2 regions of the Dialister pneumosintes genome follow, and region 1 is predicted to be linked to the other one. Evidence: a T-box and tRNA genes for the amino acid it is inferred to sense, from the RefSeq annotation. Region 1 holds a T-box; the other holds one or more tRNA genes.

The links. The T-box of region 1 lies ahead of thrS (threonine--tRNA ligase). A T-box ahead of a tRNA ligase gene usually reads a tRNA of that ligase, here a tRNA-Thr.
Region 2: it encodes a tRNA-Thr, which carries the amino acid that the T-box ahead of thrS (threonine--tRNA ligase) is inferred to sense. The anticodon was not compared.

What each region holds. Positions count from the first base shown of each region.
Region 1 covers NZ_CP017037.1:389,698-394,116, forward strand. The annotation lists gene BCB69_RS06270 (S-layer homology domain-containing protein) at 1-746, shown strand, start outside; gene BCB69_RS01960 (hypothetical protein) at 803-1,600, shown strand; gene BCB69_RS01965 (NAD-dependent epimerase/dehydratase family protein) at 1,749-2,690, shown strand; T-box leader at 2,721-2,931, shown strand; gene thrS (threonine--tRNA ligase) at 2,972-4,419, shown strand, end outside.
Region 2 covers NZ_CP017037.1:145,181-149,599, forward strand. The annotation lists gene whiA (DNA-binding protein WhiA) at 1-504, shown strand, start outside; gene BCB69_RS00675 (hypothetical protein) at 567-1,577, shown strand; gene BCB69_RS00680 (DUF951 domain-containing protein) at 1,599-1,838, shown strand; tRNA gene BCB69_RS00685 (tRNA-Thr) at 1,992-2,067, shown strand; tRNA gene BCB69_RS00690 (tRNA-Tyr) at 2,071-2,156, shown strand; tRNA gene BCB69_RS00695 (tRNA-Met) at 2,162-2,237, shown strand; tRNA gene BCB69_RS00700 (tRNA-Thr) at 2,275-2,350, shown strand; tRNA gene BCB69_RS00705 (tRNA-Met) at 2,352-2,428, shown strand; gene tuf (elongation factor Tu) at 2,541-3,728, shown strand; gene rpmG (50S ribosomal protein L33) at 4,023-4,172, shown strand; gene secE (preprotein translocase subunit SecE) at 4,204-4,419, shown strand, end outside.

The DNA.
Region 1 (4,419 bases):
TTGCTACCGGTGTGGCAGATACAGATGCCGTTAATGTAGGGCAACTCAAGCAAGGACTCACACAAAATTACAATTCCTTATCCAATAAAATTAATAAAGTGGGAGCCGGAGCTGCTGCGATGGCTATGCTTCATCCCTTAGATTTTGATCCGGACGATAAATGGAGTTTTTCTGCAAGTGTAGGACATTATAAGGGCGAAAATGCAGTAGCATTAGGAGCTTTTTATAGACCTAATGAAGATACTATGGTGAGTCTTGGAGGTTCTGTGGGAAATGGGGATGATATGGTGGCCGGATCTGTAAGTTGGAAATTTAGCCAAAAGAATCATATATCTGTTAACCGTGTTTCTACAGCTAAAGAAATTTTGGAACTACGTAAAGCTTTAGAAGATTTACGTTCTTTAATTGCTGATGGTGTAGCCGGACGCAATTTGGATTTAAACAAGATTGAAATATTCCCGGATGTGCCGGAAAATCATTGGGCTTATGATTATGTAGCAACTTTAGCAGGAAATGGGGTATTAGAAGGATATCCGGACGGATACTTTAATGGTAATCGTCAAATGACACGTTATGAGATGGCAGCCGTTATTTATCGTGCTATGATGAATGGAGCAAAGATTAATGCCAAGGCTTTGAAGGAATTTGAGCCGGAATTAGATCGATTCCGTGTAGATACTATCAGTTATAATGAAGATGGTACACCGGATATTCAACGAGTTCGAACTATTGAATCTCGTAAATAATATGGAAAATTTTGATAATGGTAATAATCAATAAAAAAACCATAATTTTTATTTTGTTGAGCGGGATTATAAGTCCTATAGCAACTAATGCTTATAATCCTCCTAATTACAATCATAATTATTCTACTTATTGTACATCGCCCAAAACGCTTTATAATGGAATTTTTCCTGTTACTATAGCTAAACTATTTACACATTTTAAGTTATACCAAACCAAAAAAGTAGCCATTAAAGGATATATTTCTTCTTTTGCAGGTGGAAATATATATATTATTACAGATGAGAATGGCGACACTTTAGTTGTAGATTTAGGCAAACATGGTGGCAAACTACTACATCGTACTCCTTTTGTTGACATTGGACAAGTAGCAGATAATGGAAAGAAAGTATGTTTAGTAGCAGATAAAATTATATGGAATGATTTTAATCCTGATGAGGAATATTTTACTTATAAGGCAAATAATTCTTCGATAGAGTCACCTAAAGTGCTTTTGGAGATTGAACGAGATAAAGCTTTTTATCATCCGTTACCACAAAGTGAAAATAAACACTTTTTTGTAGTAAATCCCGGGAATATTACTGAAAGTGATTTAATAAATTATGTATATATTTCAGCGCGTGTTTTACAATCAGGGATTCTCCCTATAGGTACAAAAGTATATTTAACTGGGCGTAACGTAACTACTTATAAAGAGAATATTATGAATTTTTGGGATTCTCAAATGCAAGAAATTAAAGTACATATGAATGGGGCTTATATTCCACTTGGGCAAAGAGGAAGTTTTTACGGTACCATACAAAAAAATGAAGAGGGATATTATTTATCATTAGAGTGTGTACAAAGTATTTCATAAAAATAAGACAGCTTTTAGCTGTCTTATTTTTATGATTGATGTATAATGAGATTGCAAATTATACATGGGAATTATCATCAGTAGTTATATAATAAATATATTATGAATGACTTTAATTACTATCTTTTTAATAGATAGGAGGAAAAATATGAATGTATTAGTAACCGGTGGTGCGGGGTTTATAGGCTCGCATGTTGTGCGTAAGTTACAAAAAGAAAAAATTAACGTAACAGTCGTAGATAATCTTAGTACAGGGAAAATAGAGAATTTACCTGCAGGTACTTCATTTGTTCAAATGGACATTAATGATGTGCAGTTGGAAAAAGTTTTTTCTAAAGGAAATTTTGATGCCATAGTACATTTAGCAGGGCAAATTACAGTAAGTACCTCTATGAAAGATCCTTCTTTTGATTGTATGCAGAATGTATTAGGAACTGTTCATTTGTTGGAAATTGCACGTAAACATGGTGTAAAAAGAATAGTTTTTTCTTCCACGGCAGCTGTTTACGGAGATGTTCAGGAAGAATATCTTCCTGTTGTGGAGTCCCAATGTTTAAAACCGATGTCTTTTTATGGATTGTCAAAAATAACAGCGGAAAAATATTTACAACTATATAAAGAGTCTTTCGGTTTAGATTATGTTGTACTTCGATTCTCCAATGTTTATGGTGAACGTCAGGTGGATAGTGGTGAAGGTGGAGTAATTAGCATTTTTGCTAATTGTATATCTTCAGATAAAGGAATTACTATCTATGGAGATGGAAATCAAACCAGAGATTTTATTTATGCAGGAGATATAGCAAATGGCATTTATAAATCTTTGCTGACAAAAAATGTAAATCGAATATACAATTTATCAACAGAAAGCGAAATTTCACTTAACGGACTTATTTATATATTTGAAAAGATTACAGGGAAAAACATCAATAAAGAATATGCAAGTCCACGTGCCGGAGATATTTATAAGTCTATTTTAGCAAATGGAAGAGCTTGTTATCAGTTGTCATGGAAACCGGAAGTTAGTTTAGAAGATGGACTAAAAGTGACTTATGAATATTTTTGTAATATTCATAAGCATATGGGTTCTTGACATAAATGTTAAAAGGTGTAAGATATAAATATAAATGTAGTGAAAGAGACATGAAGTTTAATGGTAGCATAGCAAGAGAGTCTGTGTTTGGTGTGAACAGATTATGTAAGTTAAACTTTACCACTCTTGAGCAGGGAAACTGAATGAAGTAAGTTTTCTCGGTTAGCACCGTTATAGCTTCTAAAGTGAATCGTAAGATTTAATTTGGGTGGAACCACGGAATTTAACTTTCGTCCCTTAGTGGGATGAAAGTTTTTTTATTGTAGAAAGGATGGTAGGGTATGGTATCTATTGTGTTAAAAGATGGGAAAAAATTAGAATTTGAAAAAGAAATTCCCTTATTTGAAGTAGCAAAATCTATTTCAAATAGTTTGGCAAAAGAAGTTGTTGTTGCAAAGATGAATGGTGAATTGGCTGATTTGAGAGATTCTATTGTTGATGAAGCACAGGTAGAGTTTTTTACAAAAGAATCAGAAGAAGGACTATATGCACTGAGACATACGGCATCTCATGTTATGGCACAAGCTATTCAACATTTATTTCCGGATGTAAAGTTAGCAATTGGTCCGGCTATTGATACCGGTTTCTATTATGATATAGAGTCGGAACACAAGTTTAGCCAAGAAGATTTCGCAGCAATTGAAAAAGAAATGTCCAAAATTATAAAGTCCAATTTTGCTATTGAAAAATCTTACAAGAGTAGAGAAGAGGCTATCGCTTATTACAAGGAAAAAGGGCAACCTTATAAAGTGGAATTGATTGAAGATTTACCGGCAGATGCTTTGTTGTCTTTTTATACACAGGGAGACTTTGTGGATCTTTGTGCAGGACCTCATGTGCGTTCTACCGGTAAGGTTAAAGCTTATAAATTAATGACCGTAGCAGGAGCTTATTGGAGAGGCGATGAAAATAATCAAATGCTACAGCGTATTTATGGGACAGCTTTTTATAATAAAGAAGATTTAGAACATTTCTTGTACGTTCGTGAAGAGGCTGCTAAACGTGATCATAGAAAGTTAGGGAAAGAATTAGATTTATTCAGTTTCCAAGAGCAGGGACCTGGTTTCCCATTCTTTCACCCTAAAGGAATGGCGATTCGTAATGAATTAATTGAATTTGAACGTGAATTACTTAAGAAATATCGTTATGAAGAAATACAAACACCAATTATTCTTTCTAAAGATTTGTGGTTACAGTCCGGACATTGGGACCATTATCGTGAAAACATGTATTTCACAAAGATTGACGGAGAAGATTATGCAGTTAAGCCGATGAACTGTCCGGGAGGAATTCTATACTTTAAAACACAGCAGCGAAGCTATAGGGATTTACCAAGACGTGTAGCTGAATTTGGATTGGTACATCGTCATGAACTTCATGGAGCATTGCATGGATTATTCCGTGTACGTAATTTTACACAAGACGATGCACATGTATTTATGACAAGAGAACATATGAAACCCATCGTTATTGAAACGTTGAAGATGTTTAAAGATTTATATGCACCGTTTGGAATCAGCTATCATGTTGAATTATCTACTCGTCCGGAAAATTCAATGGGCGATGATGCATTATGGGAGTTATCAACGGATGCGTTGCGTGAAGCCATTGAACAGGCGGGAGTTCCGTATAAGGTTAATGAAGGTGATGGTGCTTTCTATGGGCCTAAACTCGATTTCCATATTCAAGATTCATTAGGACGTACTTGGCAATGTGGTACCATCCAAAT
Region 2 (4,419 bases), 240 kb from region 1:
GATTATCATTTAGAATTAGTTACTAAGTCATCTATTTTTGCAGAAGAAATATCAAAGGTAATGAAAGAGCTTTCTTTACATCCCAAATTAACAGAGCGAAAAAATGATTATATTATTTATTTAAAAGATGGGGATGAAGTGGGCCGATTTTTACAACTTATCGGTTCTGCACATTGCTATATGGAGTTTGAAAATGTACGAGTAATGAAAGATATGAGAAATCGAGTCAATCGACAGGTAAATTGTGAAACTGCCAATTTGCAAAAGTCTGTAGATGCTGCATTACGACAATTTCAGCAGGTGCAACTTATTATGAAATACATGGATCTTACCGAACTTTCTCCTAAGATAAAAGAGGCAGCAGAGATGCGATTGAAAAAACCTTATTTGTCTTTAGGAGAATTGGCGGAGTTGTTAGATATTAGTAAATCGGGACTGGCACATAGATTTCAAAAGATTTCTGCTATTGCTAAAAAAATAAAATCTGAAAATAATTTAGAATAAAAGGTGAGATTAAGTTGCAGTACATTAAAAAACTTTTGAGTCTATTATTATGGATAATACCTATGGCGAGTCATGCCATAAATATTTCATCGGTCGTAGATTTGGAATATCAAAGTATTCCTATGAGAACTACTCTGAGTGAGGGGGATATGCTTATTTCAGACAGTCCTGAATATCCATCTTCTTATGGTATTTTGGCTAGAGGAACTATGCAAGGTAAGGGACGTATTTATTATTACAATGTAAATGATACGGGTGGAATTGCACAAATTGTAACTTATGTAAACAGTAATAAAGACACCATCCTCAAAGTAAAAAGGAATATAACAGGGGATACAAGTTTAGATTACATTCATACAGGAAGAACTTTATCCAAGGTGGAAGCAAGAGATAAAAAAGAAGAAGTGGAACAAACTATTTCTTTAAAAGCAGATACACTTACTATTTTAACAACCGGTGAATCACAATTTATTCCTGAGGCACACTTGGCAAGTGGAATAATAGATGTGGAAACTTTAAACCCGGTTACCTTTGGTGTGGCTATTTTACCTGTAAAAGATAAAAGTATAAAAGAACAAATAAACCAAATTGAAAATGCAAAAATTTTAGAAGCAGATGCACATGATAGACGTGGAATTTTTCCTTTATCTGTTATAAAAGAAAGCATTTCTTGTTGGGATATCAGTAGTGGCCCGGGGAAATTGATTATTGGTGACGGGGTAGAAGATTTATTTTATCAAGGGTATGATGAACTGGATGGGCAACAACGTGTCAATGCAGGAAACTTTGGAATGACATATGATGTAATAATTCATACTTGTGGTAAAGGACAGTATAGACTATATTTCAATCCTTTAGGCGGGATTTATGAAGGCGTTTTTACTATTAAGGAAAAATCTTTGCCTTTGGTTTATGAAGTAAAAGGTCGTAGAAGATATTTTGGAGAAAAAACAATTAGAGATACTTGGTCTATGGGGGTATGGCATGCGGGTCAGGATTTGCATTTACATTTTGTCATTGCAGGAGCTACATATCTACCTTTTCAGTTTTTGTTAGTACCAATAGATGCATAGCTTGTAAATAATGGGGGAGTTATGAAATTTATACAATATAAAATTGGAGACATAGTGCAGATGAAGAAAAAGCATCCATGTGGATCTCAAGAGTGGGAAGTTGTGCAGTTAGGGACGGATATGCGAATAAAATGTTGTAATTGTGAGAGAGTACTTTTAATTGCACGTCCTAAATTTATAAAAGGCACAAAAAAGATATTAAATAGAGATATGAATGAAAAGGTGCATATCCAAAAACGAGAGGAAGAAAACATTTGTTGATGGAACAAATATTTTACTAAAAATATAGACAATTATATTGTGGAATGGTATAATCAATAAACGTGATAGGAATGTGAAACAAACCTAATGATGAAATAAAAAATGCTTGACAATGTAAATTGTTTCTTGTACAATAACTTTCGTCACTTATCTGCTGGCATAGCTCAGTTGGTAGAGCAGCTGATTTGTAATCAGCAGGTCGTAGGTTCAAGTCCTATTGCCAGCTCCATATGGATGGATGCCCGAGTGGTTAAAGGGAGCAGACTGTAAATCTGCCGGCTCACGCCTACATAGGTTCAAATCCTATTCCATCCACCATTTTTCGCGGGGTGGAGCAGTTGGTAGCTCGTCGGGCTCATAACCCGAAGGTCGTAGGTTCAAGTCCTACCCCCGCAACCATGTTTTTTCGCAAAACTATTTTGCTTAATATAGCTTTGCTGATATAGCTCAGTCGGTAGAGCGTATCCTTGGTAAGGATAAGGTCACCAGTTCAATCCTGGTTATCAGCTCCATGGCGGTATAGCTCAGTTGGCTAGAGCAAGCGGTTCATACCCGCTGTGTCCGGAGTTCAAGTCTCTGTACCGCCACCAAAATGACATTAAGACCCTAGGGGTCTTTTTTATTGCTTTCTTCTTGTGAAACATAGTATAAGAATGTATAATAAGTAAAGCAAAAAACTTTTTTATAATGGAGGAAATAAAAATGGCAAAAGCACATTATGAAAGAACAAAGCCACATGTAAATATTGGTACTATCGGACACGTAGACCATGGTAAGACTACCTTAACTGCGGCAATTACCAAGGTATTGGCAGATGAAGGTAAGGCAGATTTCTTGGATTATGCATCCATTGATAAAGCACCGGAAGAAAGAGCACGTGGTATTACCATTAATACCTCTACCATTGAATATGAAACCGAAAAACGTCATTATGCACACGTAGACTGCCCAGGTCACGCTGATTATGTAAAGAACATGATTACCGGTGCAGCACAGATGGACGGAGCTATTTTGGTAGTATCTGCAGCAGACGGTCCAATGCCACAGACACGTGAACACATTTTGTTGGCTAAGCAGGTAGGCGTACCATCTATCGTAGTATTCTTGAACAAGGCAGATCAGGTAGATGATCCGGAATTGATTGACTTGGTAGAAATGGAAGTAAGAGATCTTCTTTCTGAATATGGCTACCCGGGCGATGACACTCCAATTACTGTAGGTTCTGCACTTGGTGCATTGAATGGAGATGCTAAGTATGAACAGGCAATCCGTGATTTGATGCAGAGTGTAGATGACTACTTCCCGACTCCGGAACGTGATACTGATAAGCCATACTTGATGCCGGTAGAAGACGTATTTACTATTACCGGACGTGGTACCGTAGCAACCGGTAGAGTAGAACGTGGTACCATGAAGGTAGGGGACGCAGCAGAAATCGTAGGACTTCAGGAAAAGCCAACCGAAACCGTTATTACCGGATTGGAAATGTTTAGAAAGACATTGGATCAGGCAATGGCAGGTGACAGTGTAGGTGCATTGCTTCGTGGTATTGACCGTGATGACATTGTACGTGGACAGGTAGTAACTAAGCCGGGAACCGTACAGCCACATACAGAATTTACCGCACAGGTATATGTATTGACTAAGGAAGAAGGCGGCCGTCATACACCGTTCTTCAATGGATATCGTCCACAGTTCTTCTTTAGAACGACAGACGTAACCGGAAACATCGGATTGCCGGAAGGAACCGAAATGTGCATGCCGGGAGATAACATTGAAATGAGCGTACAGCTTATTACCCCAATTGCAATGGAAGAAGGACAGAGATTTGCAATTCGTGAAGGTGGCCGTACAGTAGGTGCAGGCGTAGTAGCAAAGATTATTAAGTAATAAAACTTTATAAGAATTGTGAAAAGAGAAGAGAGGAGGGAAACCTTCTCTCTTTTTAAAGTGGGGGGGTATGAGAAGGAGAAGCCGATAGAGAAGAGTAGAATAGGTCAAAGTAAGGGATAGAATAATTAAGAGGCATAAGTAATTCTTGCAGTGAAAAGTAAAGAATGTTATAATCTTTCTGATATTGGTGTTTTTAGCATGCAATGTTGACTACAATAAGTGCTTGTGCTATACTGTACGAGTATTTTAGTTAATGGGCTAAATTCTAGAAAGATTGATGAGGTGGAAAGAATGCGTGGCGGAATTACTCTTGAATGCACAGAAAGCAAGCGTCGTAATTATAGAACAACAAAGAATAAGAAGAATACAACAGGACGTCTTGAATTGATGAAGTATTGTAAACATTTAAATAAGCACACCCTGCACAGGGAAACAAAGTAATTTTTCTGTTTAAGGAAATTGGGGTGTAAACATGGCGAAACGTCAAGTGTCGTCCATGGAAGAAAAGAGTAGCACATGGACTCGTTTTTTTCGTGAGACAAAAATGGAAATGAAGAAAGTGAATTGGCCGACAAAAACACAGTTGATTCAATATACTGCAACTGTAATTACATCGGTGGTTCTTGTTTCTTTCCTGATCGTTATCGTTGATTTCGCATTCATGCAGCTTTCTAAGCTGTTGGTGACT